3 regions of the Halomonas qinghailakensis genome follow, and region 1 is predicted to be linked to each of the others. Evidence: predicted binding sites of a transcription regulator. Region 1 holds the regulator's gene; each other region holds the start of a gene.
What was found. The regulator PhoB, encoded in region 1, activates phosphate uptake and scavenging genes when phosphate is short. The targets are predictions, from matches to a motif close to TGTCATANNNNTGTCANA.
Positions count from the first base shown of each region.

Region 2: M0220_RS10335 (putative 2-aminoethylphosphonate ABC transporter substrate-binding protein) is a predicted target of PhoB. The motif match lies at 7,794-7,811, and genes of this name have one in related genera.
Region 3: M0220_RS03975 (CYTH domain-containing protein) is a predicted target of PhoB. The motif match lies at 7,658-7,675, and genes of this name have one in related genera.

Region 1 covers NZ_CP096973.1:1,702,517-1,713,301, reverse strand. Annotated here, with positions in the region: gene M0220_RS08085 (hypothetical protein) at 94-414, opposite strand; gene M0220_RS08080 (hypothetical protein) at 882-1,184, opposite strand; gene phoR (phosphate regulon sensor histidine kinase PhoR) at 1,483-2,790, opposite strand; gene phoB (phosphate regulon transcriptional regulator PhoB) at 2,793-3,482, opposite strand; gene ubiA (4-hydroxybenzoate octaprenyltransferase) at 3,606-4,496, opposite strand; gene M0220_RS08060 (chorismate--pyruvate lyase family protein) at 4,531-5,127, opposite strand; gene M0220_RS08055 (NAD(P)/FAD-dependent oxidoreductase) at 5,215-6,408, shown strand; gene M0220_RS08050 (HU family DNA-binding protein) at 6,513-6,785, shown strand; gene M0220_RS08045 (hypothetical protein) at 6,785-7,141, shown strand; gene yccS (YccS family putative transporter) at 7,444-9,690, shown strand; gene recG (ATP-dependent DNA helicase RecG) at 9,705-10,785, opposite strand, start outside.
Region 2 covers NZ_CP096973.1:2,191,298-2,202,082, forward strand. Annotated here, with positions in the region: gene M0220_RS10305 (TRAP transporter small permease) at 1-340, shown strand, start outside; gene M0220_RS10310 (TRAP transporter large permease) at 364-1,668, shown strand; gene M0220_RS10315 (diguanylate cyclase) at 1,698-3,230, opposite strand; gene M0220_RS10320 (bifunctional diguanylate cyclase/phosphodiesterase) at 3,437-6,139, shown strand; gene M0220_RS10325 (HAD family hydrolase) at 6,286-7,014, shown strand; gene M0220_RS10330 (UTRA domain-containing protein) at 7,007-7,717, shown strand; gene M0220_RS10335 (putative 2-aminoethylphosphonate ABC transporter substrate-binding protein) at 7,859-8,908, shown strand; gene M0220_RS10340 (putative 2-aminoethylphosphonate ABC transporter ATP-binding protein) at 8,953-10,077, shown strand; gene M0220_RS10345 (putative 2-aminoethylphosphonate ABC transporter permease subunit) at 10,074-10,785, shown strand, end outside.
Region 3 covers NZ_CP096973.1:845,828-856,612, reverse strand. Annotated here, with positions in the region: gene ligA (NAD-dependent DNA ligase LigA) at 1-1,072, shown strand, start outside; gene M0220_RS04005 (YheU family protein) at 1,083-1,355, shown strand; gene mnmC (bifunctional tRNA (5-methylaminomethyl-2-thiouridine)(34)-methyltransferase MnmD/FAD-dependent 5-carboxymethylaminomethyl-2-thiouridine(34) oxidoreductase MnmC) at 1,349-3,361, opposite strand; gene M0220_RS03995 (YciI family protein) at 3,532-3,831, opposite strand; gene M0220_RS03990 (PHP domain-containing protein) at 4,010-4,957, shown strand; gene M0220_RS03985 (L-threonylcarbamoyladenylate synthase) at 5,021-5,644, shown strand; gene M0220_RS03980 (ion transporter) at 5,792-6,688, opposite strand; gene M0220_RS03975 (CYTH domain-containing protein) at 6,718-7,626, opposite strand; gene M0220_RS03970 (TIGR00153 family protein) at 7,763-8,443, shown strand; gene M0220_RS03965 (inorganic phosphate transporter) at 8,453-9,718, shown strand; gene argA (amino-acid N-acetyltransferase) at 9,902-10,785, shown strand, end outside.

The sequences.
Region 1 (10,785 bases):
CCTGAGCGGTGCCACCATATAAAAGCCCCATAGAAGTGGGGCTTTATTAATAAACACGCGTGCTTTACCTCATAAATTTAGCCGTCACACTGGTTACCAGCGTGTACTGCTCCCCTCTTCACGATTTAGCTCTTCAGCACGATAACCTGATCTAGCTTTAGACTCTTCATCATCTTTGCTATTACGGCTAGAAGGAGAGTAGATCAGCGTATTTTCGTTATCGTTGATTAAATCCTTAGCTGAATAGCTCGCAGGACCCGAGGTATTGCGCGATTCAGGCTGAATAATTTCTTGATTATCAGCGCGTTCCTGATTCAGCTCTATAGAAGATTGCGCAAATGCCATTGGGCTAGTGATTAGACCAAACAACAAACCTACAACAGCTGCTTTTTTAATGAATGATGTCAACAACATACCTAAAACTCCTTGACCACCTACTACATGGAGTAACCGACAGGCTAATAATACGAGATACCTTTTTGTCAGTCACCAAGCACTATATTTGAATATATTAGCTCTAAGCACTCACTATAACTCAGGCATTAACAAGGCAATAGGGTATGAACCCCCTTTCAATTACCAATAAAATGTGAGCTACACACAAAAATTAATCTACGCAAAAAATTAGACCCCACCGAGGTGGGGTCTTGAGCGCTCTTACTGATCGCGATGTGCACTGCTGGCTTCCTATCCATTTGAGGGACTCCAACCTTGGAATTAACCCTAACCAGCGTGATAATCGTCGAATAATTCAATCCTTGAATTTAAGAGCATCCGTGCAATGAAACATCCGTGTTGCTAAATGGCTCATCCATAAGAATAAGAGCTATACTGACTTTAGAAAATATCAGTTACTAAAGTTAATACTAGACGGATAAGTCTTACATGCCACTATTTTCTTCTGGCAATTCTTCCGTGCTGTCATAGCCAGCATCTGAATCACCATGATCCGTTGAGCTTGGCTCCATGTCACTGGCGTTATCGCCTTCGTCATGGGTCAAATCTTGTTTGTCATAGTTACCTGTACCAGTTGTACTTTCGGTTTGGGACTCGACGGGCTGTTCATCTGGAGAAATATTATTCGCTGGGTCTGCTGGCTCTTGAGCGAATGCCGCAGGGCTAGCAACTAGACCGAACGCTACACTTAAAATACCAGCTTTCTTGAGTAGTTCCTTGGACATCATATTCCATCTCCTCGATCGCTGTTCAATACTGCTTAAATGGTAAGAAAGATTGCCTTTCGGCTTACCAATTCCTGTGATGTTCTCTCTTACCCATATACTTGCATTCGTTATGCCAAAAGCCAAAAAAAACAATAATATTTTTAATAAACAAAAACTTAAGGAAAAAAAAGAGGCGCAAGCACAACATAAGTCTTTCGAAATAAGGGGGGCAAACTGGTTAGAAATGGCACATGAGCATTATGTATCCATACTTATATGACAGCATGGCACACTTATACAATATTTGTATTTACAAGCCCTATGTCAGGCTATGCTCGTTTTCAACAACCCGGGAGGAGGGAAAAACACAGCGAAAGAGGGCTCCTTCGCCAGGATGGGATTCAATGTGTAGCAGTGCATCATGTCTTAGTAGTACATGCTTCACAATCGCAAGGCCAAGGCCCGTGCCACCCGTTGCTGTACTACGCCCTTTATCAACACGGTAAAAGCGCTCTGTTAGGCGTGGAATATGAACCGGGTCTATCCCTTCACCGTCATCATCAACGTCAATGCAGGCGCCACCATTCGGTAGCGTTTTCCAGCGAAGCGTTATCTGACTACCTGTTGGGGTATACCGCACAGCGTTAAAGGCAAGGTTAGAAACAGCACTATGCAGCTCTTGTTCGCTACCAATGAGCCGCGCGTCGCTCTCAAGCACAACATGAACACTGTGTTGTTGATTAGAAAGTGCAAGCGCATCGCGGCGGATACTATCGAGTAACGGTCCTACCGCTAGCGGTTGGTGATCCTCTCCCCCTTGATCAATTTCTAACCGCGAAAGTAGCAGCAAATCATTGACCAAATTTTGCATGCGTTTAGTCTGCTCTTCCATCTGGCCAATCCCGCGACCTAACCGCGGCGGCAACTGATCTTTCAGCTCGCCGTAGGTTTCTAAATACCCCGTTAACACTGTAAGCGGGGTACGTAGCTCATGGGAAACGTTCGCCACAAAGTCACGACGCATCTGCTCTAAACGATGGAGGCGGGTAATATCTCGCGCCATTACTAAGCGTTCATCATCGCCATAAAGGGTAATTTGATATTGAAGGATGCGCCGTTCATCGATGGGCGACGTCAAGGTTAGCGGCTCACCGTACTTACACGCGTTAAAATAGCTGATAAATCTTGGGTCACGAAGCAGGTTGGTAATGTGCTGGCCACGGTCATGAGCCGTTTGTAGGCCCAGCATTTCTGTCGCTGCGCTGTTCCACCACTCTAGGTCACCATGCCGGTCCAACATAACCACGCTATCACGCATTGCTTCAGATGATTCCTGAATACGTGCCAACGTCGCGCGTAAGCGGTTCTGGGTAATCCGTTGGCTTTTTTGATAGCGATACAAGCGATCAAATAGCTCACCCCATATCCCGTTCGCTGCAGGGGGTTCATCATGGGGATGAAGCGTTAACCATTTAAATAGCGCACGTAGTTGACGTAAATGGTAGCCAAGACAAACGGTAAGGCCCGCCGCTAGACCGATGCCTGGAACTGCCACCAGCCACCCTAGGAAAAGGCCTAGCATTGCCCACAAAACAAAGCGCCACAGTTCTCGGCTCCACAAACGCACGGTTACACCCGGGCAGAGAAGCGGTATCCAGTGCCACGCACCGTTTGAATAAGGTTTTGGTGGGCTTCCCCGAGGGCCTTGCGTAAACGACGAATGTGGACGTCTACGGTACGCTCTTCAACATACACGTTACCGCCCCACACTTGATCAAGTAACTGGCTACGTGTGTACGCGCGTTCTTGGTGGGTCATAAAGAACTGCAGCAAACGGTACTCTGTCGGCCCCATTTCCAATGCTTTGCCATAAGCGCTCACCCGATGGCTGACAGGGTCTAAAAGCAAGCCATTGATTTCGATAGGATCTTCGACGCCACGAGGCGTAGTACGGCGTAACACTGCTTTTAAGCGCGCTACCAGCTCACGGGGCGAAAAAGGTTTGGTGATATAGTCATCAGCGCCAGCTTCAAGCCCTTGAATCTTATTATCCTCTTCGCCTTTGGCGGTTAGCATGATTATAGGCACTTCTGCTGTCGCTTCTTCACGCTTCAAACGCCTTGCCAGTTCAATACCACTGGTACCGGGCATCATCCAATCCAGCAAAAGTAGATCTGGCTGATGGTCAACCATCATGGCGTGGGCATCCTGGGCGTTATCCGCTTCAAGTACGCGATAGTCAGCCATTTCAAGCGCCACGGCGATCATTTCGCGGATAGGCGCTTCATCATCGACAATCAAAACGGTCTTGGCGGTCATTCCAGGGGCCTCACGGTGTTCAATGAAAACTGGTTCGAAAGAACAGTTCAACAAAACAGTTCAGTGACATGTCAATGACGATAACACCATGACTTGATGACAATTCTATGACAAAGACGATATTTAGCCAGTGATTGGCCACCAACTCAGTACTATTCCTGCAAAAATCAATAAGCCAGACCAGTGATTGTTTAGAAATGCTTGGAAACAGCGGTCACGCTCACGGCCAGCAATTAGCCGCTGTTGGTGGGCAAACGTAGCGGCCATCCCCGTTAACCCAAGCCAGAAAAACCCTCCCAAACCAACGCGTATTCCCACCCATGCAAGTAGCAACAATGTCGCTGCTTGCAGCACACCAATGATAAAGCGGTCAGCACTACCGAACAGCACCGCGGTAGATTTAATGCCAATTTTAAGGTCATCGTCGCGGTCGACCATGGCGTATTGGGTATCGTAAGCCACTGTCCATAAAACGTTCGCACTAAACAACAGCCACGCTTCAAACGGAACGTACCCCAATACTGCACCGAATGCCATGGGGATTGCCCAAGAAAACGCCGCTCCCAAAAACACTTGTGGGAAGTGGGTATACCGCTTCATAAAGGGGTAAATAAACGCTAAAACAACACCGCCGATTGAAAGCAGCACCGTAAACCAGTTGGTCAGCAACACTAAAATGAAAGCGGCGGCAACCAGCGCGATAAACAGTAGCTGCGCTTCGGTTTCACTGATACGCCCAGTGGCTAATGGGCGATGCTTAGTGCGCTTTACATGGCCATCAAAGTGACGGTCAGCGTAATCATTGACCACGCAGCCCGCGGCACGCATCACATACACACCAGCAATAAAAATTAGCAGCACATTACGCTCAGGCACACCATCAGCCGCTATCCAAAGCGCCCATAACGTTGGCCACATCAGTAGCCAGGTGCCAATCGGGCGATCTAAGCGCATTAAATGTAAAAAATCTGCCACTCGGGCCCATCCCGTTGGCCGCAACAGAGAACGATCCATGCTTACCTCTCAAAAAGAATACGCTGGCACTAGCCTAGCGCGAAGGCAGGTCAAGATCATCTGCCATGCTTGATAAAAAGTATTCCTGTACCAATAGCGACAGTCCGCTGTGCTGAAACACTGAGCGCCGCCCCCATACACTGTCTGCCAATAGCGCAGACTGTTCGACGACAAAACGTGGCTGATGGCGGGTAGCGTAAAGCGGTCCACGCACTAGATCGGGCTGTCGAAACAACCAACTGCCTAACGAGCGCTCGCCCAGCCCTTCCAAGCCTTTGCCTTGTAACTGGCTAAGTGGCGCTACCGAGCGCGCAACCACCCAAGGTTTATTTCCCACACACAGTGCCACTTCCCTTAGCCAGGCATAGCGTCGCGGGGCAATGCCCAGCGCCAGCGCTTCATCACGCAGAGGAAACCCAACCGTTTGGCGCAGCAGTTGCACCCGAAACGCCTTGGTGTCGCCTGCGACGGTTAGCCGTGTTGTCAAGGAATCCTTCGAGGCTACCCACTGCCACCACGGGGCGCTCATCCCAGGACGAGCCGCCGCAACGGGTAGCCAATGAGTAAATAGTCGATGAGTAACGAGTTGGTGAGGGACTAGAGAGGCTTGCCGAAAAGTAGGGGCGTTCACCAGGGTCTCCGAGGCGGTCAATACATATAGAGCTAGTGTAACATGGTGACCATACTGGCTTTTGTTCCACCGACTTTTGGTGACTGCATGCCCGCAATCGATAAACAACTACTGTCCAACTCACATTCAGCGCTGATTATTATTGGCACTGGCATGGCGGGGATTGGCCTTGCACGAGCCTTGCGCCGGCAAGGCGATACACGCACCATTACCCTCATCAGCGCGGATAGCGGCGATGATTACAGTAAACCGCTGCTCTCCACCGGCTTTGCGAAGCGCTTAACGCCCGACCAGCTGGCACAGCGCAGCGCCCGCGACGTTGCCGAAGAGCTTAATGCCGAGCTAATTACCCACACCCAGGTCGTACACCTGCATGTGGATAACCAGCGCATAGTACTCAGTAACGGTCATCAGCTTCACTACGATGACCTTGTACTAGCGACTGGCGCGGCGCCACGTACACCCTTTAGCGTGCCGGAAAACGTCGCCAAACGGTGCTTTACGGTGAACGATTTAGACGAGTATCGCCGCTTTTATGATGCCTTGGCGACAGCGCCTGCACGGGTAGCAATTGTGGGGGCTGGCTTGGTGGGCTGTGAATTCGCTAATGACTTATATGCTGGCGGCCATCAAGTCACCCTTATTGCGCCAGAGCGCGCGCCGCTGCCACGTCTACTGCCCGAACCGTTAGGCCAAGCACTGGGTAACGCTTTTCAAGCAGCAGGTATTCAGCTTGCTTTAGGGCGCACCCTACAAACACTGACGCTTAACCCCGACAATGCCCTATCGCTGCACCTTGATAATGGCGACCACTATGTTGCCGACATAGCGTTACTGGCCACCGGCTTAACGCCGCGCAGCGAGCTTGCAGAAGCTGCCGGGCTGGCGGTGTCCCGCAGCGGCATCATGGTTGACCGCCAATTACGCACCTCGCAACCCCACATATTTGCGCTAGGCGATGTGGCTTGCGTTGAGGACGTAAATGCAATGTACGTGCAGCCCTTGCAAGCGTGCATAAAAGCGCTGACATCGACACTTACCGGAAAGCCAACCAGCGTCAGCTTTGGCGCATGGCCTGTGATAGTAAAAACGCCCTTACTACCCGTTGTTGCCTACCCACCTGCAACCACGCCAGCACAGTGGCAAATTGAGGGAGAAGGGAACGAAATGACAGCCATTGCTGAAAATAAAGACGGACGTTTGATTGGATTTGCGTTGACAGGTGGCTGCGTGAGAAGGAAAGTGGAGCTTTCCAGAACGGCCCCTGCGCTGCTAGGCTGATTCTCGCCGCATTTACGGCTAAGCTGAAAAAGCTAACCAGCTGAGCAATGCTGCTAATAACATCGATGAACTTACGCTTGATTTTCACATAGGGAGATACCTTTATGCGCAAACCTGAACTCGCCGCCGCCATTGCTGAAAGCGCTGATCTATCCAAAGACAAAGCAGGTCAAGTGCTCAACGTTATCTTGGACGAAATCACCAATAGCGTGGCCAAAGGTGAAGATGTCGCTCTCATTGGTTTTGGAACGTTTACCGTGCGCGAACGTGCTGCACGTACTGGCAAAAATCCACAAACTGGCGCGCCACTGCAGATTCCTGCCAGCAAAAACGTTGCGTTTAAGCCAGGCAAAGCGCTTAAGGACGCCGTTTCCTAATGAAACTCAAGCTGACGCTGTGGCTACTGAGCTTACTGCTTAAAAGAGCCCTGCGACGCAAACCGCGCTTTAGGGAACAACTTGAGCGAATGCGCGGTCTGGACTGGGGTGTTGCCACGGAAGACCTAAGCATTGCACGGTATTATCGAATGTCACCAAAAGGCATCACTACCGGCAAAGGCTTGCCCGTTGACCTAGACCTTGAGCTTCGTTTCCGCGATCAAGATACCGCGTTAAAAATACTCAAGAAACCTACACAACAGGCCTTTCTCGACGGTATGCTAGCCGGTGAAGTTCGCCTAGTGGGCGACTCTGCTGATATGAACAAGCTACAGAAGCTACTGAAAAATATGTAATAAACAGCCCGCCACCTTAAAGTGGCGGGCTTTTTTCTTCCTTTCTTTTTGTTTACCACTCAGCGTGTAAAGCATTGCCCAACCGGGCGGTGATATAAGCGTGTACCGCCAAGGTGCTGTATTGATGCGGGTTGGGGCGAGTTTGTCCGCCCACTCACCTATAAAGCCGGCTGGGCGGGGAGTGTCAGTAAACGTGAGGGAGAACACTGTCATTGATAACAGCAGGTAAAGACAAGCACAGGCCATTCCCTCTATACTAATTATTAAACTAAAGTCTAAAAAAGAGAACGCTAAGAGCCTCTATGCCGATATCCTTGCCTTTGCGGCGTCTTTGGACCCTAGATAAGTTCGCCTATAGCCTGCGCGTGTTTATCGCGTTCAGTGGGGCGTTGCTATTTAGTGGTTTTGCGGGTGACATCGCGCTGGTGATTCCGCTATTTTTGGGCATTATTGCGAGCGCTCTTTCTGAAACCGATGACAGCTGGCAGGGACGCTTACAAGCACTACTAGTCACCCTTGCTTGCTTTGCTTCAGCCTCGTTTATCGTTCAGTGGCTTTTCCCATGGCCGTGGTTGTTTGCAGTAGGGCTAGCAGTTTCTACCTTCACTTTGATTATGCTGGGTGCCATTGGCCAACGATACGCCACCATTGCCTCGGGCACATTAATCCTATCGATCTATTCGATGATCAACATTGAACAGCACGGTGGCGTTGACGAAGACGTGGCTGCCCGACAATGGCTGTTGCTTGCCGGGGCAGCGTGGTACGGATTTATTTCGATCTTATGGTGCGCCTTTTTTTCGCGTCAACCGGTTAAGCAAAGCATGGCCAGGGTATATAAAGCGCTAGGTGAATTTTTAATATTGAAGTCGGCGCTGTTTGAACCTGTTCGTGGGGTAGACCTGGAAGCCCGTCGTGTGGCACTAGCTCGACAAAACGGCAAGGTGGTCGATGCCCTCAACCAGGCAAAAGAGATGATTTTCCGCCGCTTAGAAGGCCAGCGTGGCAGCCGCAAACTGAACCGCTATCTACAGGTCTATTTTATCGCCCAGGATATTCACGAACGGGCAAGTTCTACTCACTACCCTTATAGCGCACTCACTGAAGCTTTTTTCCACCACGATGTCCTCTTTCGTTGCCAACGACTTTTAGACCAGCAAGGACGAGCCTGCCGACAGCTAGCCAAGTCGCTGCTACTTAACCGCCCCTTTGGTCATGAACAGAGCGAGCAGGCACTCGCCGATCTACGTGCCTCTATCGCCAACCTAAACGAACAGGGAAAAGCAGAATGGCGTCCGCTGATGCATCCACTCAATGCGCTTGCCGACAATCTCACTACCCTGGAAGCGCAGATTGCCAGCGCCCATAACCCAGGCACCAATGATAGCCACCGTGATAGCTCTCTTTATGATCGCTCTCCGTCTAGCGTGCTAGAAGCATGGAAACGTATTCAGCTAAATTTGACGCTGAACTCTCCAACATTTCGCCATGCATTACGCCTATCGATTGCACTATTAGTGGGTTATGGACTGCTCCAGTGGCTCGACCCAGAACAGGGGTTTTGGATTTTGCTAACCACACTATTTGTCTGCCGTCCTAACTTTGCCACCACGCGGCGCTTTCTCTCCCAGCGTATTCTGGGCACCGTGCTTGGCTTAATTGCCGGCTGGGCGTCGATTAGCCTATTCCCCCAGGCCAGCATTCAAAGCATGATTGCAGTGGCAGCGGGAGTCTCATTTTTTGCCAACCGTGAAAAGCATTATGTGATCGCCACCGCCTCTATCACCCTCCTAGTGTTATGTAGCTTCAACCAAGTGGGTGATGGCTTTAATCTGATTTGGCCGCGCCTTTTTGATACCTTGATCGGTTCACTAATTGCAGGGCTGGCAGTATTTTTTATTCTCCCCGATTGGCAAGGCCGCAAACTGTATCGAGAAGCGGCCAATGTGCTCGTCAACCATCGCCGCTATTTGGATGAAATAGTGCATCAGTACGAGGATGGGAAACAAGACGATTTGGCTTACCGGTTAGCCCGCCGCAATGCCCATAATGCCGATGCCGCACTGTCAACGCTGCTTACCAATATGCTCCACGAGCCAGGCCACTACCGTAAACAAGATGCAGACAACGGCCTACGCTTTCTGGTGCTCTCTAATACGCTGCTGAGCCATTTATCTGCCCTCGGTGCCCATCGTCACCAGTTAGCAGACGATGAAGATGATGCCGCCCTCATGCCACTTGCTAAACGTATCAGCAAGCTGATGGGGCAACTCGCAGAACAGCTTGATAAGCGCCAGCCTGTTACTCCGCTGGCCGATCACGTCAACGACCTCCTGGCACAGCTGGAGCAGAATGCCGTTGACGCATTAGATAAGAAAACTCAGGATGAACAAGGCCTAAAGGAAAATGAAAAAGCCGTGGCGCTTTACCGCCCCATACAAAGTCAGCTCCGCCTGATTGCAGCACAGCTAGGCCCACTTGGTGAAGCCGCCAACCGGTTAACTGACGACCCAGTAGAGAATCACTCTAACGCGAGCACCGCTGCTTAGCGCTGCATCACGCCCTACACTTGCCCATAGCGGCCGGCGGCTTCGCCGAGCCAGCGCCGTACTAAGACAGCAGTGACTTCAGCATTGCCTTGAAGCGCCTGAGCAAGGGCGGTGACACGCTCTAGCTGGTCGGCATCACGCTCAAGATCAGCAATTTTCATCTGGGCCAGGCCGGTTTGACGGGTGCCGAGCACTTCCCCAGGGCCACGAATTTCTAAGTCTTTTTCGGCAATACGGAAACCGTCGGTGGTTTCACGCATGACGCCCAGGCGCTCCCGAGAACTTTTTGATAGCGGCGGATGGTAAAGCAATACGCAGAAGCTTTCCGTGCTGCCGCGCCCTACTCGGCCGCGCAGCTGGTGCAGTTGAGAAAGCCCCAGGCGTTCCGGGTTTTCGATAATCATCAGGCTGGCATTGGGTACGTCCACACCCACTTCAATCACCGTGGTGGCTACCAACAGGTCGAGCTCGCCCGTTTTAAAGGCCTCCATCACCTCAACTTTTTCACTGGCCTTCATACGACCGTGAATCAGACCAATCGCGAGTTCAGACAGCGCCTGGGTTAGTTCATCACGGGTGACTTCGGCGGCCTGACACTGCAGCACCTCAGACTCTTCAATCAGCGTACACACCCAATAGGCTTGACGGCCATCGCTACAGGCATTACGGATGCGCTCAACCACTTCAGGCCGCCGCTCGTCAGACACCACCACCGTTTTAACCGGCGTACGCCCTGGCGGCAGCTCATCAATCACCGACACGTCTAAATCAGCATAAGCGCTCATAGCCAGAGTGCGGGGAATTGGCGTCGCGGTCATGATCAGTTGGTGTGGTGTTAGCCCGCCCGCTTCGCCTTTCTCACGCAGTGCTAGGCGCTGATGGACGCCAAAACGGTGCTGCTCATCAATAATCGCCAGCCCCAAACACTGAAAGTGTACGTCGCTTTGGAACAGCGCGTGGGTACCTACCACCATGCGGGCGCGACCATCGGCTATGGCGGCTTTGGCATCTAATCGCGCTTTACCTTTTAGTTTACCTGCCAACCAGGCTACTTCGATGCCCAGAGGTTCAAACCAGGCTTTAAACGCTCGGTAG
Region 2 (10,785 bases), 490 kb from region 1:
TGTTCATCATGCCCATATTAGGGTGACGCTACTTATCTCGCGTCTACCTGCTGCAATCCGCGTCTGGTTTGAGGTGTTTGGATTGCTTGTTGCGGTAGTGATCAGCCTTTTGCTGGCCTACGGCTTAATTGGATTAGCCAGGGAAAGCCTTCAATACAACGACGTGTCGTCAGGCTTTTTATCTATTCCCTTGTGGATACCTCAATCAGTATTGATTGTTGGGGTAGGGCTGTTGGCATTGGCGCTGATGGAGGCACTGTGGATAGCGCTGCGCATTGCCATTCGCGACCCTGCGAGCTTCCGTGAAGTGACCGCCATCGACGACAACGAAGCGCATTAAGACGCTACTCGGGAGATACCCTCGTGCTATTACTCAGTTTGGTTACTATTTTTACCCTCGTGGTGCTGTTAGGCAGTGGCGTCTGGATTGCCTTTGCTCTAATTGGCACTGCCTGGGTTGCCCTTCAGTTTTTTAGTCCTTTTGACCCCGGCCCTATTCTTGCCTCGGATTTTTGGGGAGCGAGCTATGGCTGGGATTTAACGGCGTTGCCGATGTTTATCTGGATGGGTGAGATTCTGTTTCGCTCAGGCCTGGCTGACAACATGTTTCGTGGCTTGTCGCCCTGGCTAAATCGCCTGCCGGGACGTTTGCTGCATACTAATATCATTGGTAGTGGCATGTTTGCCGCTGTTTGTGGCTCTTCGGCAGCGACCTGTGCCACGGTGGGGAAAATGACCCTGCCGGAACTCGAGCGGCGCGGCTATGACAGCAATATGGCCATTGGCACTTTGGCTAGCGCATCGACGCTGGGACTACTCATTCCGCCTTCCATTGTGTTGATTGTATATGGTGTAGTGACTGAGCAGTCCATTACTCGGTTATTTATGGCAGGTATTGGACCAGGGCTGATGATCTTAGCCATGTTCATGACCTATCTCGTGTTGTGGGCTCTGTTGAAAGGTAATCGAAACGGGTTAACCGGTGCTGATGAGTCGGGTATGAGCTTCGTTGAGAAGCTGCGCAATACCTGGTCGCTGGTGCCAATTCTGCTGCTTATTGGCGGTATTATCGTATCGATTTATGGAGGCCTTGCATCACCAACAGAAGCTGCAGCGGTGGGCGTTGTGCTGTCGATGGTTATTGCGCATTTTAATGGCCACTTTAATCGCGACATCTTTACCAGCTCGTTATTTGCCGCCGTGCGTACTGCATGCATGATCGCCTTTATTATTGCCGGTGCGTCGTTTCTCACCTCAGCAATGGGTTTTACTCAGGTACCGATGCAATTGGCACGGGCGATTGGTGAGATGGGGTTATCGCCTACAATGCTGTTAGTAGCTTTAACGCTATTGCTACTGATTATGGGCTGTTTTCTGGATGGTATTTCGCTGATTTTATTAGTGACTGCGATTATCATGCCGGTCATTAGCGCTGCTGGTTTCGATTTGATTTGGTTCGGTATCTATCTTGTGATTGTGGTGGAAATGTCGCAAATCACCCCGCCTGTTGGATTTAATCTATTTGTAATTCAGGGGCTTACAGGAAAAGATATTGTCACTATCACGAAAGCTACGTTGCCGTTCTTTTTACTGATGCTGCTAGCAATTGCCTTTATGCACCTCTTTCCAGAGATTGCGTTATATCTACCAGAGGCAATGAACAGATAATAAAAGAATAACGGTTACTATTGGCATGGCTAATCTTGACCATAAACAGAGATGCCCCGACGGCCAGAGCGTTTGATGAAGTACATGCTTTGGTCGGCGGCATCTATTAGATCGCGTTCATTGCGGAAATTGCCATCACTTAAACACGCAATGCCCATGGAAGCTGTTATATATAGCGCTTCCTGATCTACGGTTAGCATAGGTTGCTCTTTTAAATGCAGTTCAATCCGTTCAGCTAACTGTTTAGCGGTTTGAGATGTTTCATCAGGCAATATAATTAAAAATTCTTCGCCGCCGTAGCGTCCAGCTAAATCACCTTTTCGAATTAACGACGCCAGCGTTTTACCAAACCGCTCTAAAATCAAGTCACCGGCCTGATGACCATAGCGGTCGTTCAGCACTTTAAAATGGTCTAAATCAATGAATATGACCGACATAGTGCGGCGTTGCTCGTTACAAAGAGCAAAGCGCTCTTCGAGCTGTTTTTCTAACCAAGCACGGTTAGCAAGCTGGGTAAGTGAGTCAATACGGCTGCGTTTTTCTAATGCAGCGTTGTGCAACTGTAATGTATTCAACTGCTGCTGTTGATCATCTAACCGTGCGGTAAGTGCTAGTGAGTGTTGATAAAGCAATTGTTTGGCTTCTGCTAGCAGTGCATGGCTGTCGATAGACGACGGTGCCGTAAGGTTAAGAATGTCCGTTAATAGGTCTATCTCTTCGGGTAGTCGGTGCAAGAGTGCTTCAATTGCATGTGTTGGCACTGTCTCCGCGATGGCTATCTGTTTTAGTAATAGCGCTAACGACACACTTGGTTCAGGGCTAAGCCAAGCATCAGCGATAGCGCCTGATAAACGTAAGCAAAGAGTCTCCATGTCATCGGTTACAAAGCCATCATGGCTTTGGTAAATAGCCCGCACGATGGGAGAAGGTAGGCCCCACTTCGCGGCTAACCAGGCGCCAATTCGCGTATGATCACTGCCAAAGCAGTGGCGCTCTGCGTTGATTAACTGTGCATGGGACGCTTGGTAATCAGCGTATAGTGTATCTGCTTCGTCAGGATAGGTGGTAATGATTGCCAATATGCCGATGTCTTGTAGTAGGGCGAGTGTGAACGCGCTGCCTACTTTCGTAGGGCAGAGTTGGTTAGCCAGTTTACCTGCCACTACCGCTGCAACAATGGCACGCCGCCATGTTCGAATAACCACTGTTTCTGTCGGCGGCCAGGGCAGTAGTGTGAAGCTCAGTACGGTAGCAAGTGTGGCATCCAGGCCCAGGCGTTGCGTCGCTTCTAAACTGGTTTGTGCTGGGGGAGCCGAGCGTAGGTAATAGACACTATTAGCGACCGCGATTAGACGTGCTGTTAACCCAGGATCACGTTCAATGACACGCACATACTCGCCCAGAGGGGCGTGGGGAGAGCGAGCGACTTCGAGTACCTGCAACGCAACGGCAGGTAACGAAGGTAAACTCGCCGTTTGCAGCAGTGCTTCCGTAAGAAAGGCAGGAAGCTCATTGGTGAGCGAAGCATAAAGCGTTTCATCTTCGGCTGAAGGGCCCGTCATGTTATCTCCAAACGTGCTGTCCAACACAGCGATCAGCCACAAGGGCATATTCTATGAGTACAAGCATGGAATCAGCATGCGCTGGTATTGCCATATGTAGGCATTGTAAATCAGTAAAATAGCTGTTTATGCTGTAGTTCGCTGTAATTTATTAAAACAGCGCTTTGCGGACAGCTGTTTCTAGAATGACAAAAGTGAGTGCGCCAATGCACACCAGGAACGAAGCGGCAGAGATCTTTCGCCAGTTGGCAGAAGGGCTGGGACGAAGCGGTACGCCTGATTTTTACGCAACGCTTGTCGAGCAACTTGCCGGTTTGCTTGGTGTTGATCATGCTTTAATCGCTGTTGTCGATACGCCTCATAGGGCCACAACGTTGGCCGTTTGGTCAAATGGCTGTTATCAGGACAATTTTTCTTATCCACTTGCTGGAACGCCGTGTGAAAACGTTTTAGGACGTGAGCCCTGTTTTTATGCCTGTAATGTCCAAGCGCATTTTCCTAATGATATGTTGCTTGGGCAGCTTAGTGCTGAAAGTTATATGGGGTTGCCTCTGTTTTCTGCAGATGGCCCGGTCATTGGTATTTTAGCGGTATTAAGTAATCAACCGATGCAGCCGGATGGCCTTGAAAATGAAATCTTACGCATTGTGGCTGCTCAAGCAGGCGCAGAGCTGAGCCGTTGCCAAGCCGAAGAAGCACTTCGCCACAGCGAAGGTGTCGCTCGCGAAAGTGAAAGGCGTTTAAATACGCTGCTTAACCATCTTCCGGGGATGGCCTATCGGTGCCTCAATGATCGTCATTGGACGATGCAGTTGGTGAGTCAAGGAGCCGAGGCGCTGACGGGCTATCACCCGGATGATTTACAAGATAATAGGCTCTTAAGTTTTGCCTCCCTGATACACGAGGCTGATCAAAATCGTCTATATCTAGCCGTACAGCAGGCAATTCAGCAGCGTCAGCCTTATCGCGTTGTCTACAGACTGCGCCATCGGGATGGCAGTCATCGCTGGATGTGGGAGCAAGGGCAGGCTGTCATGGGGAATGCAGGACAGGTTGCCTATCTTGAAGGTTTTATCTCTGATGTAACCGATCAACAAGAATCACAGCGCGTGCAAGAGGCGGTTGTGCAAGTCGCCTCCACTGTAACGTCACGAGTGGGGGATGATTACTTTCATCAATTGATTACAACGTTGGTCACTTTATTAGAAGCTGATGCTGGGTTTATCGCCTTGCTAGATCAACCTGTACCCCAGTACACGGGCTCAACAGCCGCCCGTAAAAGCACGCTGCTGCCAGCGATGACAACTCACACAGTGAGCTTAGTGGCAAGTGGTAAATTAGTTGATAATCAAACATTTATGTTGTGTGGGACGCCGGCTGAGAAGGTTGTTTTTGAAGGGGAAAGTGTTGCACAAAGCGGCCAGTCTTTTATGTTGCCAGGAACTTCGCTGGGTACCCAAGCCTGGATCGGCAGACGTTTAGATAATGCCAAGGGGGATGCTATTGGCGTGATGATGGTGTTTTATCAATCACCACTCACCACCAACGCCTTTGCAACGTCTGTGCTACAAATTCTTTCAACAGGTGCTGCTGCTGAATTAGAGCGTCGCCGCGACCATCGGCATATGCACCGCCTCGCTTATACCGATGGCACCACCGGTTTACCCAACCGCGCGCGCTTCATTGAGCTATTGGCTAGTATGGGAAAAGAAGCTACCCGGCAAAATCACTCTCTCTCGTTACTGCTAATAGATATTCGGCGCTTTAAAGAAGTAAACGATTTACATGGTCATCAAGTAGGCGACCAGTTATTGGCGACCGTAGCCAAGCGGTTGCAGCAAGCCAATTTTCCCAAGTGTGCTGTTGCGCGACTGTCTGGTGATGAGTTTACGATACTCTTGCCCAGTGTAGAGGATGTTCATCTCCAAGAAATAATGCTGCAGCTATGTGAGATTATTAAACGTCCCATTCAGCTTGAGCATCGCGTTTTTAACCTTGATGTCAGTGTTGGTGTTGCCAGTTATCCTAACGATGTATCGGACGCTGGTGAGCTGTTTAACGCAGCCAGCATTGCCCTGCATCATGCAAAACGACGTGACAATAGCGTTTGCCCCTATACACAGACGATGCGGCATGCCTTAGAGCGTCGACAATGGATGACCGAGCGATTGCATCAAGCTATTCTTGGGCATCGTTTGGAGCTCTACTTCCAACCCCAGTTTAGTCTGGCAGACAAAACCCTAACCGGGGCTGAAGCGCTTTGTCGCTGGTATGACCCTGAGTGGGGATGGGTAAGCCCTGGCGAATTTATCCCTTTGGCAGAAGAGCGTGGCCTAATCCGAATGCTGGGCGATTGGGTGTTGGAGGAAGCGGCAAGCCAGCTAGGCGTTTGGCAAGCCAAACACACGCCATTGCCGGGTAAATTATCCATCAATATTTCTGCCCAACAGTTTGCCGATCCTCAATTAACCGCGCATGTGGCTAAGTTGACCACCGGTGTACCGCCTGGTGCGATTGCATTAGAGCTAACCGAAAGCGATTTTATGCGCGATCCCGATCAAGCGGTCACGATTACTCATTCGATGCGGCGGGCAGGCTACGCGCTGTTTATTGATGACTTTGGCACGGGCTACTCATCACTCTCTTATTTACGTCGTTTCGCTGCAGATGCGTTAAAGATAGATATTTCGTTTGTGCGTGACATGCTGGATAACCATCATGATCGTGCGATCGTGCAAACAATTATCGCCATGGCCGACACGCTAGATATGAAAACCCTCGCAGAAGGTGTTGAAAGCCCGGCTCAAGCCGATTTGCTAGCAAAAATGGGCTGCAGCGAAGCACAGGGCTATTGGTTTGGACATCCCCTACCTGCCGATGAATTTGCGGCAACGTGGTTAATGCCATAATTTTCACTGTCAGGCACCATGATCAGCAGTTTTTATCGGCAACTCCGATTTTCAGTCAGGGCGTCATCGTCTTGTCATCGTCGTTGGCATACGCTACGCGCCGCCGAACTCGTGAAAAAACGAACTCGTGAAAAAAGGAGTGCCTCATGCGCCTTGCCCTGTTTGACCTTGACGACACCCTCCTGGATGGAGACTGCAGTGACCGCTGGAATTTATGGATGATCGAGCAGGGCTGGATCAGCGACGCCGAAACCTTTATAGCCCGTGCCGAGCAGATGCAGCAGGCTTATCACGCCGGTAAGTTAAAGTTAGAGGAGTACTTAGCAATGACCTTGGCACCGCTGCGGGGGCGCCGGGTGGTGGATGTGCAAAAAGAAGTTGAGCGCTTTGTCGCTACTCATTTGCAACCACGTATTTTTGATCAAGCGTGGCGCTGCTTGGAAGCACACCGTCAGTCAGGCGACACCCTGGTGCTCATTTCTGCGTCATCGCATCACTTGGTCGCACCGATTGCGACGATGTTAGGGATTGAACATGTGTTGGCGGTAGAGCTGAGTGTTGAACATGCGGCAAGTGGGGCGAACTACACCGGCCATAGCAAAGGCGTGCTCTCTTACCGCGGGGGAAAGGTGCTGCGTTTTCAACAGTGGTTAACCGAGCAAAACATTACCCCCAGTCATACCATGTTCTACTCAGATTCTCGCAATGATATCCCGCTACTGCAGTATGTCGACTGCCCAGTGGCGGTTAACCCTGACCCCGTGCTGGCGGAGGTCGCTAGTGTGGAAGGGTGGCGGCGTTTAGACTGGCGAATGGCAGCGTCGTCAGGCGCTTCATCGGCCAACGATCTATCAGGAAAATCGGCGCATGCCTGATGCTTACTATTTACAGTTAACAGAGCAACTTCGTTATTTAATCACTCAGCATGCCACGCAGTGGGAAGGTAAGTTACCCGCAGAACGAGCGTTGGCAGAGCGCTTCTCTACGACCCGCGTTACGTTGCGCCAAGCGTTGGCACAACTGGAGGGAGAAGGGCTTATTCACCGCAGCAACCGGCGCGGCTGGTTTATTTCACCGGCTAGGCTGGTGTATGACCCCACCCGGGATGCAGGTTTTAACGACTATGTGCGCGCTCAGGGGCGGCAACCACGTACAGCGGTTCTGATGCTTGAAACCCGCCCACACCTGGCGGCTGCCCGTGCCCTGGAACTGGCTGATGACCAGCCGTTCCACCATATTCGCCGTCGCCGTTACGTGGATGATCGCGCTGTACTGGTGGAGTCGCTTTGGGTAGTGCCAGAGTGTGCGCCCGAGCTATTAGATATCTACAGCGGACAGTCGCTATGGGGGCTGTTAAGAGAGCGTTGGGGGCATCACTTGGCCAATCGCTCAATACGCATGGTGTCTGAAGCGTTGTCGCCCTTAGATGCTGAAGAGTTACTTGTTGCCCCAGGCACTGCAGGGCTGAACATTTGTCGCGCTATTTTTGACGATCAACAGCGCCCCATTGAGTTTGATGAGGAGCACTGGCTGCATGACTCTCTGTGTATCAGCGTTGACCTTTCTGGTCAGCAATAGCGCGCGGCGATGATGGCGGCTATGTGATAACGCCCGTAAAGGGTCACAATACAACTTCAAAAATCGGTCAAACAAGCGTCATCGCACTGTCATTTAATGTCGGCAAACTCCTGGTCTATACCAACACGCTGGGAGCCTACCATGTCGACACTTCACCGCTTTTTCCAACCTAATCAGATGGCAACTGCTTTGCTTGCGACAGCTGCTGTTGCCTTCTCTTCTATGGCCAGCGCCACTGAGTTAACGGTGTACACCGCCGTTGAGTCAGATGACCTGCAAAAATACGCCGAACGCTTCAATGCCGCCCACCCCGATATCACTATTAACTGGGTGCGAGACTCTACGGGCGTGATTACTGCGCGTCTGCTGGCAGAAAAAGATAATCCCCAGGCAGACGTTATCTGGGGCTTAGCCGCTACCAGTCTGCTGGTGCTTGAAGAAGAGGGCATGCTTGAACGCTACGCCCCCGCTGGCGTTGAAAATCTCGATCCCAAATTTATTGATGCGGCATACCGTAACGGTGAAGACCCCGCGTGGGTAGGCATGGACGCCTGGGTAGCAGCCATTTGCTACAACACCATTGAAGGCGAGCGACAGGGTGTGCCCATGCCGACCTCCTGGGAAGACCTGACCCAGCCTGAGTTTGAAGGGCATGTGATCATGCCTAACCCCAACTCCTCCGGCACCGGCTATCTGGACGTGGTCAGCTGGATGCAGCTGTGGGGTGAAGAGCAAGGTTGGGACTACATGGACCGTCTGCATAACAACATTTCCCGTTACACCCACTCTGGCTCTGCTCCTTGCAGCCTGGCGGCCACCGGGGAAGCAGTGGTTGGCGTGTCATTTGCCTTCCGCGGGGCACGTTTGAAATCCCAAGGTGCACCGATTGAAGTGGTCTTCCCTGAAGAGGGTCTTGGCTGGGATATGGAGGCTGCCGCTATCGTTGCGGGTACCGCCAAACAGGAAGCTGCACAAACGCTGATGGATTGGGCCGTTTCCCGTGAGGCTAACGAACTCTATAACGAAGGCTACGCCGTAGTGGCCTACCCAGGTGTGGCGCAGCCGATTGAAAACTACCCCGCTGACATTGCGGATCGCATGATTGATGCCGATTTCCAGTGGGCCGCGGTTAACCGTGAGCGCGTGCTGGCAGAGTGGCAGCGCCGCTACGACGGTAAAACCGAACAGTAAGCACGAATCAGTTGCCCCGGCCAAGGCCGGGGCTTGGAGATGTTATGCAGACCACACTGACATCGCCGCTGACGGCTCACTCGGCGGCGAAACCCCACTTACCCTCTGCGCACCTAAGCATAGATGGCGTCACTAAGCGCTTCGGTAGCTTTACCGCGCTGGACAGCATTGCGTTACAGATTCAGGAAGGCGAGTTTGTCTGCTTTTTAGGGCCTTCTGGCTGTGGCAAAACAACGCTATTGCGCACCATTGCAGGCTTAACTCAGCAAACATCAGGTAGCCTAATTCAGCGTGGCAAGAATATTTCCACGCTGCCCCCGCAGGCGCGGGATTTTGGCATTGTGTTCCAATCTTATGCGCTGTTTCCCAATCTGACGGTGTTCGATAACGTTGCCTACGGGTTGCGCAACCGTCGCAGTGATCGGGCGACTATTCATGCCCGCGTGGCGGAGTTACTGGCACTCGTTGATCTTAGCGGTAGCGAACATAAATATCCTGCCGCGCTTTCTGGCGGGCAGCAGCAGCGGGTTGCGTTGGCACGAGCGCTGGCGACTGAGCCTGGCCTGTTACTGCTGGATGAACCGCTCTCAGCGCTGGATGCGAGAGTACGCGGCCATTTGCGACATCAGATCAAAGCCCTACAGGCGCGTCTTGGCGTGACCACCATTATGGTGACCCACGATCAAGAAGAGGCGCTCACCATGGCTGATCGTATCGTGGTGATGAACCACGGAGTGATCGAACAAGTGGGCACACCTGCCGAGATCTACCACCAGCCTGCTAGCGCTTTTGTGGCGTCATTTATCGGCACGATGAACTTTCTAGAGGTGACCGCACAGGCGAATAACCACGCGTTGCTAGGCACTATTTCATGCCCTTGCTTGCCGCATGCCTACGCGAAAGACCAAGCAGCTCAATTGGCCATTCGCCCCGAAGCAGTCGCGCTTAGTGTCAGCATCTCTGAGCTGAGCGGTGATGTCATGGGCATTGAATTTTTAGGTGCATTTCAGCGGGTATCGCTGCGACTTAACGGTACCGAGCAACGGTTGCTGGCTGATGTTCCCAGCCGCGATAGCGCCACACTAGGGTTGCGACTAGGGCAAACCCTGGGGATTCACTTGCCTGCCGATGCTGCCCGTCTATACCCGGCAGGGAGCAACCAGTCATGAGGGCGAAGACATTTTCAGCGCCTGCATCAACGCCTTCGCTGGAAGCATTAATACGCCTGATTGTGCTGCTAGCGGGCGTGGCGCTGTTAGTGTTCGGCCTGCTGTTTCCGCTATTTGCGATGTTGGTGAAAAGCCTGCAAGACCGCAGCGGCGACTTTATTGGGCTAGCTAACTTCGTACAGTATTTTCAAACGCCAGCATTGGTCAATTCGATTGCCAATTCATTGCGCGTTGCGTTCACCACGACGGTGGTCGTCGCTGGGCTCGCCTTTTTATGCGCCTACGGCATTACCCGTACCTGTATGCCAGGCAAACGGCTCTTTCGAATGTTGGCGATTTTGCCCATTTTGGCACCTTCGTTGCTACCCGCCATTAGCTTGGTGTACCTGTTTGGTAACCAGGGTTTTTTGAGCGACGTACTGGCTGGTCATTCGATTTATGGACCGATTGGCATTGTAATGGGCATGAGTTTTTGGATTTTTCCCCATGCGCTAATGCTGCTTACCACTGCACTGACTAATAGCGATGCACGCCTCTATGAAGCAGCAGAAGCACTGGGCACGCCGAAGTGGCGTACGTTTTTGACGATTACCCTGCCAGGCGTGCGTTACGGGCTAATTTCATGCCTGTTCGTTGTCTTTACGCTAGCCATTACCGACTTTGGTGTGCCGAAAATTATTGGCGGCCAATTTAGCGTGCTTGCCACCG
Region 3 (10,785 bases), 860 kb from region 1:
CCAGGAAGAAGTCACAACGCTAAACGATGTGGAATTTCAGGTAGGCCGTACCGGTGCAATTACCCCGGTTGCTAGGCTAGCGCCGGTCACTGTTGCCGGTGTGACGGTATCGAACGCTACGCTGCATAATGCCGATGAGATCACTCGCTTAGGTGTGATGATTGGCGATACGGTGGCCATCCGGCGTGCAGGTGACGTGATTCCGCAGGTGGTGCGGGTAGATATCGAAAAGCGTCCGGCCGAGGCGCGAGAAATTATTTTTCCCGACCACTGTCCGGTGTGCGGTTCAGATATTGAACGGCTGGCAGGTGAGGCGGTCGCTCGCTGCTCGGGTGGGCTTTATTGTGCCGCACAGCGCAAAGAGGCCCTGAAGCATTTCGCCAGTCGTAAAGCGTTAGATGTGGATGGATTGGGTGAAAAGCTGATTGAACAGCTGGTGGACCTGGACTGGGTGAAAACACCGGCGGACTTATTTCACCTATCCGCTGAGCAGCTTCAGGAGTTGCCACGCATGGGTGAAAAGTCCTCGGCCAACTTAGTAAATGCCTTGGATAAGGCCAAGCACACCACGCTGGCACGCTTCATTTACGCCTTGGGTATTCGGGAAGTAGGCGAAGCCACAGCGGCAAACTTAGCCAGCCACTTTGGTACTCTGCAGACCCTGCAAGAAGCTGATCAAACAGCGCTGGAAGCGGTTAATGATGTTGGCCCGATTGTCGCCGCTCATGTTCACACCTTTTTTCGTCAGCCCCATAACCTAGAAACGCTGAAAGCCTTACTTGATGCAGGTATCACTTGGCAGGAGAGTGAAGTAACGCAAGGCCCAACGCCCTTAGCAGGTCAAACCTGGGTGCTCACTGGTACGATGGACAGTATGACCCGCGATGAAGGAAAAGCGCGGTTACAAGCACTAGGCGCTAAAGTGGCAGGCAGTGTTTCCAAGAAAACCACCTGTCTTGTGGCAGGCGAGGCCGCAGGCAGTAAGTTAACCAAAGCAGAGCAACTGGGCGTTGAAGTGATCGATGAAGCCACCTTTATCGAGCGTCTAGCTGCCTGGGAGCAGAGTGAATGAGCCGTTTTATATGAGCCGTTTTATAGAAGTGCCCGCGCGACTACTACCGCCGGAAACGCTGGATGCGTTGCTTGAAGCATTTGTGACTCGTCAGGGGTATGACACCACTGATACTGGCGCAGGTATGAATGGCTGGGTAGCCGAGCTTAAACAGCAGCTTGAGCGTCACGAGTTGATTATTGCTCACGACCTAGAATTGGAAATGACCGAAGTGATGACCCTCGCCCAGTGGCGCTCCTTTGGGCGAGATCTTGCCGACGATGAGGAAGAGGGCGATTACTGAGCGCGTATTAGTGCACTGATAATTCGTCTTCCTGGATGTAAATGGTCCACTAACGTTAGCTCTAGCGGCATAGGGTCATCACATAGTCGTGAGGCAATGACTTCGGCGCAGAGCGGAGCACTGGAAAGTCCCCGAGAGCCGTGAGCGGTCGATATCCACAGCCCTGAATGGTGCTCACCTTGGGTATCAGGCACGTTAGAAGCATCTTTTTGCAGCGCCACGTAATCCTGTTGCCATGCGTCGGCATGGGGTACTGGCCCGGCGTAGGGGCTTTTGTCAGGGCTGGCTGCCCTTACTGCAGCACGACCTGCTAGCGTGTCAGGGCTCAGCGCCACGCCCGCAGTCTCAAGTGTTGCGACCCATTCAGGCAGTGTTTGGCGTAATTCATCAATATTGCGCTGATGATCTGCTGTTGTAACGTCGCTTGTGGCGTTATTAGGCATAAAGCTGGCCCCAAACGTCAGCACGCCTTCCACTGGCGGCGACACATAGCCGCCCGCGCATACCACACGTTGCGGGCCTTGAACTCCCTCAGGAAGCTTCATTTCGCTTACCTGGCCGCGAACTTGTTGTAACGGAAGCGCTGCCGTTTGTTCAAAGCGGTTAGCTAACGACGCATTGGCCACCACAACGTGATCAGCGGTCAGCGTTTCACCGCTGGCCAATTCAACCTGCCATGCGCTGTCGTGGGGCTGTAGATTGGCTACTTCCTCGTGGTGCAAGGTGATATTCGCATGCTGTAGCAGGTGTTTGCAGAGTAGTTTGGGGCGCACCCAGCCTGCCTGGGGATAAAACAGTCCATGACCCGCAGTGATGGGAAGACCCACCAGCTCACTAAGTGTCTCGCTTTGCGCAGATACCACCGCTTCTGGCAGTGGGTGGCGTGCCATAAAGCGCTGCTGGCGAGTAGCCTCCTTGTCACTTAACGCCAGTTGTACCACGCCACACGGCTGCCACAGCGGCGTTTCCTGTGGTGAGGTGAACGCCTGCTGGCTAAGCCAGCGCTGGCTGTAGAGAAGCCCTGATAAATAGAACCGACTCTGGTGATTCGTTTCCGCTGCTAGCTTTACATACAGCGCTCCCTGGCGATTACCGGAGCCACCTGCGCCAGGAGCATCGCGTTCAATGACCGTTACCTTAATCCCGCGCTTGGCCAACGCCGCTGCTACGCTGCAACCGGCCATGCCCGCCCCAATAACGACCACATGGTTAGCAGGCTTGACCGTAGGTGGCATAAACCAAGGCGTTGATTGGCGGCGAGTGTCTTTAGGCGGTGTGTCGATATAGCCTGCTAACATTTCCCGCTTCCGCCCAAATCCAGGCACCTTTTGCCAGCTAAACCCCGCTGCTTTTAATCCTCGTTTAACGACACCTGCGCAGGTAAATGTGGCAAAGGTGGCCCCAGGGCGAGAGCGCGCGGCCATAGCGTCGAATAGTTCAGGCTGCCACATTGCTGGGTTTTTAGCAGGCGCGAAGCCATCTAAAAACCAGGCGTCGACTTGGCCGTCTAGCAGGTTCAACCGTTCGGTTGTATCGCCAAAGTGCAGGTCGAGGGTTACTCGGTCGCTGAGATGAAGACGATGAATACCGCTGACTGGTTCTGGCCACTGGGCGCACAGCACCTGTGCGTAGTGCGCCAAAGAAGGCCAGGCGCTTAACGCGCGCTCAAGAGACGTCCGATCAAGAGGGAATTTCTCGGTGGATAACAAATGCAGACGCGCAGTACTCTGTGCGTGCTGTTCAAAACAGTCCCATGCGCACAGCATATTAAGCCCGGTGCCAAAGCCTGTTTCGCCAATCACAAACGCGCGGTGGTGTTGCCAATTCGCAAAGCGCTCGGGGAGGTGATTCGCCCCCAGGAAAACGTGCTCGGTTTCAGCCCGGCCATCTTCCCTAGAAAAATACACATCGTCGAAAGCGTCTGAATGGGGCGACGTCTCGTCCCAAGTGAGTGAAGGGGCGCTTAATGCCAAGAGCGGAGGCAGGTCAGTGGAGCGTTGGGTCACGCGGATATCCCATGGTGTGAAAATGAGTGATATAAATTGGTTAAAAAATGATCAACTTGTTGATGCGGGCATTATCTCTGGCCTAGAGAAAAGCGTCCGCCGAGTTTTCACAGAGTTTTCCACAGGCTCTGTGAAAAAGAAGGCGGACTCTTCACACTCGCCTCAATCGGTCAAGGCATAACTTTTTTAAACGGCTTAACAATTACCTTGGCATAGACCCCTGCAATGATGTATGGATCCGCGTCTGCCCATGCTTGCGCGGCATCAAGGCTTTCAAATTCGGCAACGACCAAGCTGCCGCTAAAGCCCGCATCGCCTGGGTTATCGGTATCTATAGCCGGGTGAGGCCCTGCCAGAACCAAGCGGCCTTCATCACGCAGCTTTTCCAGACGAGCAAGGTGATCCGGGCGTGCCGCCAATCGGCGCTCCAAGCTGTTGGATACATCTTCACTGATAATAGCGTAAAGCATGGGGATAACTCCTTGAGTGCTGGGGCGGTTGTCCAGTGTCGAATTGACCGCGCTCTTGTAAGCGCGCACCATGGCGAGCGCCTGTAGACCGTGAAAGGGAAACAGGATGCCTGTTTGTTCACACCATTTTTATTCACACCTTCCTATTCTGACAAACTCGCCACATGGCGTCATGCTTATGCCCTTACTTCCTGCGAACTATCTTCCTGCAAACGCTCTGCCTCCGGTGTTTGATGTCGACCAGCGATACTCGGTGGATTTACACATGCACTCTAACGCGTCAGACGGCGCGCTAACCCCTACTGAGCTAGTAAAGCTATGTGCTGAGCGTGGCCTTACCCACATGTCGCTGACTGATCATGACACTATGGACGGTGTTGACGAGGCAAGCGCTGCGGCACAGCAGGCAGGCTTATGCTTGATACCTGGCTGCGAGTTATCTACGCGTTGGCAAGGGATCAATATTCACGTTGTGGCGCTTATGCCCGGCGGCTTGCAAGGGCCTCTGGTAGAGGGGCTTAAGCAGCAGCGCGAAGCACGTATCCAACGCGCTGAGGTGATCGCTGAGCGATTAGAAAAAATGGGCTTACCAAACGCGCTAGAAAAGGCACGCGCCCAGGCAGGCAGCGACCGCCCCTTAGGCAGACCCGATTTTGCCCGCGCGCTGGTCGCCGAAGGTGTGGTTGCTGACTGGGCTGGCGCGTTTAAGCGCTATTTAGGCAGTGGTAAAAAAGGCGACGTAAAAGCCCACTGGCCAGAAATCAGTGAAGCAGTGGCTTGGGTGGTTGCCTCTGGCGGCGTGGCGGTGCTGGCGCACCCGTTGCGCTATGGGCTTACCCGGCGCAAGCGAGGTTTGCTGATGGATGCCTTTCAAGCTGCAGGCGGGCAAAGCGCTGAGCTGGTGAGCGGACAGCAAAACCCTGATAGCACCCGTGATCTGGCTCGGCAATTGGTCGAACGCAACTTATACGCCTCTATGGGCAGCGATTTTCATTTTCCTGGCAGCCATGCCGCCCCCGGCAGTATGAGTGTCATACCACGCACTGCTGCGCCGCCAATTTGGCAGCATTCGCGCTTAATTCATTTACGCGATGCACCCAGTGGCATGTTAAGCCCTGGGTCTTAAAGCGCATATCGGCTAACCTTGAAACTAAATGGACAACGATGTGCCCACGGGCAGGAGCAAGTGATGAGTCAATATTTTCAGATTCACCCCGAAAACCCACAGAAACGCTTGATTGATCAAGCCATCGATATCATCCGCAAAGGTGGAGTGGTCGCGTACCCAACGGATTCAGGCTATGCGCTGGGCTGTCACTTGGGTGAAAAAAAGGCCATTGAAAAGATCAAGTGGCTGCGCTCGTTAGACGATAAACACAACTTCACACTGATGTGTTCGGATCTTTCCGAGATTGGCACTTACGCTAAAGTGGATAACGCCGTGTTTAGGTTGCTCAAGGCTCACACCCCAGGGCCTTATACCTTTATTTTAGATGCCACCACCGAAGTGCCGCGGCTGTTACTGCACCCGAAGCGCCGTTCTATTGGCGTACGCGTGCCCGACCACCGCATTACCCATGCGTTGCTTGCTGCGCTGGGTGAGCCACTGATGAGCGTGACGTTGATTCCAGTAGGCGATACCTTGCCAATGAGCGACCCTGAAGAGATCCGCGACCGCTTTGGGGCACATCTTGATGCCATTATCGATGGCGGAGCCTGTCACCTTGATCCCACCAGTGTAATTGATCTACGCGAACTGCCACCCAAAATCATACGGGAAGGGCGTGGCGATATTTCGCCGTTTGAGTCTTAACGCTGTTTAGAACCCCGGTCATGAAAGTGGCTTCAACATGCATAAAGAAATCGCTTTAGCCAGTTAATAGACGTTTTCTAGCTAAAGCGATGTTTGCTTCGTGTAAGTGCTTTGTTGTTTGTAAGCGCTTTGCAGCTTGTAAGTGCTTTACTGTTTTAGGCTTTCGTCGTCTTCCCCCGTTTTCGCTGATTTCTTGCGTGGGTCTTCTGTTTCTTCATCCAGCCATGTGCCACAGCGTAGACAATAGCGGGCGCGTTTTTCATGGTGGTCGTGGCCACAGCCGGGGCAAGCTTCTTCTGAGTAGCGGTCTTCGCGGATAGAGCGGATAACCTGGGCGGAAAATACTCCGGTCGGCACTGCGATAATCGAGTACCCGAGCAGCATCAAGATCACCGTGATGGTCTTGCCGACTGAGGTGGCAGGCACAATGTCGCCATAGCCTACCGTGGTCATGCTGACGATTGCCCAGTACATTGACATCGGTATGCTGGTAAAGCCTGCTTCCGGCGACTCGATGGTGTACATCAGCGCCGCAAATAGCATCACCACCATCATGATACTGCTAAAAAACAACAAAATTTGGCGTAGGCTGCGTTTGAGTGCACTGATGAGCAGATGTGCTTCCCCAACAAACTCCATTAAACGCAGAATACGAAAGATGCGTAAGACACGCAGAATACGAACAATGACGAGCCCGTGAGCGCCGGGTACAAGCAGTACGAGCCAAGTAGGCAAAATGGCTAGCAGGTCAACAATGCCGTAAAAGCTTTTCAAGTATAAGAAAGGGCGCTCTAGGCAGTAAATCCTCACCGCTAGTTCAATCGTAAATAGCAGCGTAAATACCCACTCTACATAGAGAAAAATGTGTCCGTAACGCTCGGAATAACTGTCTACGCTGTCTAGCAAAATGACAGCTACGCTCATTAAGATGGCGATAATTAGCGCAATATCAAAGGCTTTGGCCCCCGGCGTATCGGACTCAAAAATAATATGAAAAAGTCGCGTGCGAAGTCCTTCTGCACCGGGAGTTAATTGAAAACTCATCGCGTCATCCTGAAGTGGGCTAAATGTTTCTAGCGTAGCGTGGTTTGATAGGCGAAGCGATGCGCCAACGTTAACGCAGCAACGCCGTAAGCGGGCGTTGGTTGCCCATTGTCATTCAGTGCCGTGGTCAGGGTATGAGCATCGCTGCGGGCGTTTTCATTCAGCTGTGGGTGGGCGGCCAGCGTGGCTAGCGCCTGTTGTGTGATGGTTAGATGCTGTGCAAGCCCACTGTCGTGATAGGCATCCAGCGCCATCGTGGCCCTGTGCAGCCACTGAGCCGGTGTGTCAGCCTCAGGTAGTAACCACTGCTGCGCGCCTAACGCATTTCCACGCGCCGCTTTGCTGGTATCCGAAGGACGCAGCGGCACACTTTCTGCAAGCACCAAGGCCAGCGACCAAAGCGCCTCTGGATCCCCCGCTTTTAATTCCAGCTCAACCTCACAAATAGTGGCTTGAGCGCCACCGCTGACAATCTCCCCTTCGTCTAGCACTAGCTCGATGTGGCTGTCTAGCCAGTCGATTTGCCAGCTGCGCCGAGTAAAGTCGGTGCGCAGCGCAGGGCGTAGCGCTGATATCGCTGTGCTTAATGAACCTTCAAAAGGCGGCAGGGCAGCCAAACCACGTTGGTCAAGCTGCGCACCAGGGACTTGCCACTCCCACTCTTGTCGGGTGGAAAGGCCACCGCCACCTTTACCAGCGGTTTTTACCGTTTGTAGCACGCGATCATCTATTTGGCGTAGGCGCACAGCAATTCGTGCTTTTGCCATATCCCCTGCTGGTGTATCGAAATAGGTGTTCGCAAGGTGCTGCTGTTGGGGTGATGTGGCTAGCACGTAGTGACTCAGCAACGCGTTCCGCTGGGCGGGGGCAAGGGCAAGTTTAAGCTCGATTTCTGTTGGTTCAGAAATAGGCGATGAAAAAGCAGTTGAATTTTTCATGACATTAGCCACCTTTTTATCGTGACGTTTCAGTTAAATTTTGATGACATTATGAACTTTTCATGACGGCGGCTGGCGCACTCTTTATACTGGCGCCCGCCATTTCCAGGCTCCCCGAAAACAGGCTAAAGGCTATATGGTTACCCCCAATCCTTTTTCTGCGATGTTTGGCCGCTCGCCATTCCAGCCATTGCTGGCCCACATCGTCAAGGCCAATGAATGTGCCGACCAATTGTTGCCGTTTTTTGAAGCATCGCTTGCTGGCGACTGGGACACTGCATCTGAACTGCGTGAAAACGTCACTCGCTTAGAGCATGACGCCGACACGCTAAAAACAGAGCTACGGCTTAATCTGCCTAACACGATGTTCCTTCCCGTCTCGCGTTCTGATTTGCTCGACCTTATCAGTGTGCAAGACAAGATCGCCAATAAGGTGCGCGACATTACTGGCATTATGCTTGGCCGTAAAATGCGCGTGCCCGATGAGCTGGCTGACCCCATGCGCGATTATATGCGAACCAGCGTAGCTTGCGTGGCTCAGGCGCGTCAGGCGTTAGAAGAGCTGAAAGACCTACTTGAGTCCGGTTTTGGGCGCAATGTGTCTGATGTCATGCAAAAGATGATCCGCGAGCTGCACACCCTTGAACACCAAGCTGACGATCAACAGATCACCATTCGGCGACAGTTGTTTGCGCTTGAGAATCAGCTTCCACCGGTCGACGTGATCTTTCTTTACAAGATTATCGATTGGGTTGGTGAGCTATCCGATCGCGCCGAACGCGTGGGCAGCCGCCTACAGATTTTGACCGCCCGCTAAGGAAATTCCATGCAGATTATTGTCCAGAACAGTGAAATCTTCATTATCCTGGCCTGTGTGTTTGGCTTTTTTATGGCTTGGGGCGTTGGTGCTAACGATGTAGCCAATGCGATGGGGACTTCGGTAGGGTCGAAGGCTATCACCATCAAACAAGCCATTATTATTGCGGTTGTCTTTGAGTTTTTAGGTGCTTGGTTAGCGGGTGGCGAAGTGACCGCAACCATTCGAGGCGGGATGCTTGACCCCGTATTGTTAGCAGATAACCCTCAGCTATTGGTTTACGGCATGCTTTCCGCGCTGCTGGCAGCTGCTATCTGGCTAATGATTGCATCGGCGCGTGGCTGGCCAGTGTCTACTACCCACTCTATCGTAGGCGCTATTGTTGGTTTTGGCGCGGTAGGCCTTGGTGTAGAAGCGGTTGCCTGGGGCAAGGTAGGTCAAATTGCATCTAGCTGGCTTATTTCACCGCTGCTTGCAGGTACGATCGGCTTTGTACTGTTTAAGTCGGTGCATCATCTTATTTTTGAAAATAAAGACCCCTTCAGCGCTGCAAAGCGTTATGTACCAGGGTATATCTTTTTGGTCGGCTTTATCGTTGCGATGGTCACCCTGACTAAGGGCTTAAAGCACATTGGTTTGGACCTAAGCTTTGGTCAAAGCCTGCTGCTTTCTGTTGTCATTGGTATCATCATTATGGCGCTCGGTGTGATGATGGAACGCCGTGTTAAATACGTACAGAACACCAGCGATCACTTTGGCTACGCCAACGTTGAACGGGTGTTCGGCGTACTAATGATCTTTACGGCCTGTGCGATGGCGTTCGCCCATGGTTCTAACGATGTTGCCAACGCTGTAGGCCCACTGGCAGCAGTCATTAGCGTTGTGCGTAGTGAAGGCGTTATTGATAGCGCGGCGCTTGTGCCTTGGTGGGTGCTGGTGCTGGGTGGCGGCGGCATTGTGGTCGGCCTTGTTACTTACGGCCATAAAGTGATTGCCACCGTAGGTACTGGCATTACTGAGCTTACGCCAAGCCGTGGCTTTGCCGCTACACTGGCTGCCGCGACTACGGTAGTACTGGCATCGGGTACTGGCTTGCCGATTTCAACCACCCATACGCTGGTAGGGGCGATCTTGGGTGTGGGGCTAGCACGCGGTATGGCGGCACTTAATCTGCGTGTTATCGGTACGATTGCGATGTCATGGTTGATCACTTTGCCTGCAGGCGCTGGCTTGGCTATCCTGTTCTTCTTTATGTTTAAAGGCATGTTTGGTTAATGCGGAAGTAAATCCGCCATAGTACGCCCTTGCTCGATGCTAGTTTAGGTCGATAACGCAGCGGCACCTTCACGCAAATTAGCCTGTTTCCGGGTTGATTTGCACAAGAAGGTGCCGCTGTTTTTTGCGCTCTGTTAAAGTAAACGCGGATATTTTCATTTACCTGCTGCCGGAGAGCGGCCCTTGGACACACGCTTCCCTTTTGTTGATTGGTTTCGTAACGCTTCCCCTTACATTAATGCCCACCGGGGACGAACCTTTGTCATCTTAATTGAGGGCGAAGCCATGGCGTCTGGCCGAGGAGAGCAGCTGATACAGGACTTAGCGCTGCTACACACCTTGGGCGTGCGGTTAGTCGTGGTGTTTGGTATTCGACCGCAGGTACACGAAGCGTTGACGACTGCTGGTGTCGAGCCAACACGGGTGGATGGTCGCTGGGTAGCTGACCGAGCGGTGATGGCTCATGTGGAACAGGTGGCAGCACATCAGCGGCTATGGTTAGAAGCACGGCTTTCTTTAGGCCTGCCTAGTACGCCGCTGCACGGGGTGGAGCTAAGCGTAATTTCTGGCAACTTGGTGACCGCCAAGCCCCTTGGTGTACGTGAAGGCGTCGATTTTGACCACAGCGGTGAAGTGCGTCGTGTGCGCGCGAGTGCCATTGAAGGGCTGCTGGAAAAAGGCTCTCTGGTGTTGCTGCCACCGCTTGGCTTTTCCAGTACGGGTGAAGTGTTTGATTTAGATGCCTCAGAAGTGGCGCAACATGCTGCTGTCGCGTTGAAAGCGGATAAGCTCATTCTATTAGGCGAATCAGAAGGGCTTGAAGACGAGCAGGGCGCACTATTACGCCAGCTTTCTCCGGCAGAAGCCGAACCGCGACTGCAACAGGCGTTGCCGGGTAGTGAGCTGGCCCGCCACTTGAACGCCGCCTGCACCGCGGCCCGAGAAGGGGTGGCGCGCACCCACCTGCTTTCTTGGCGTAACCACGATGCCCTGTTAGGGGAGTTATTCACTCGCGACGGCGTTGGGACCATGATCACCCAGCACCGCTACGAGCAGCTGCGCCCGGC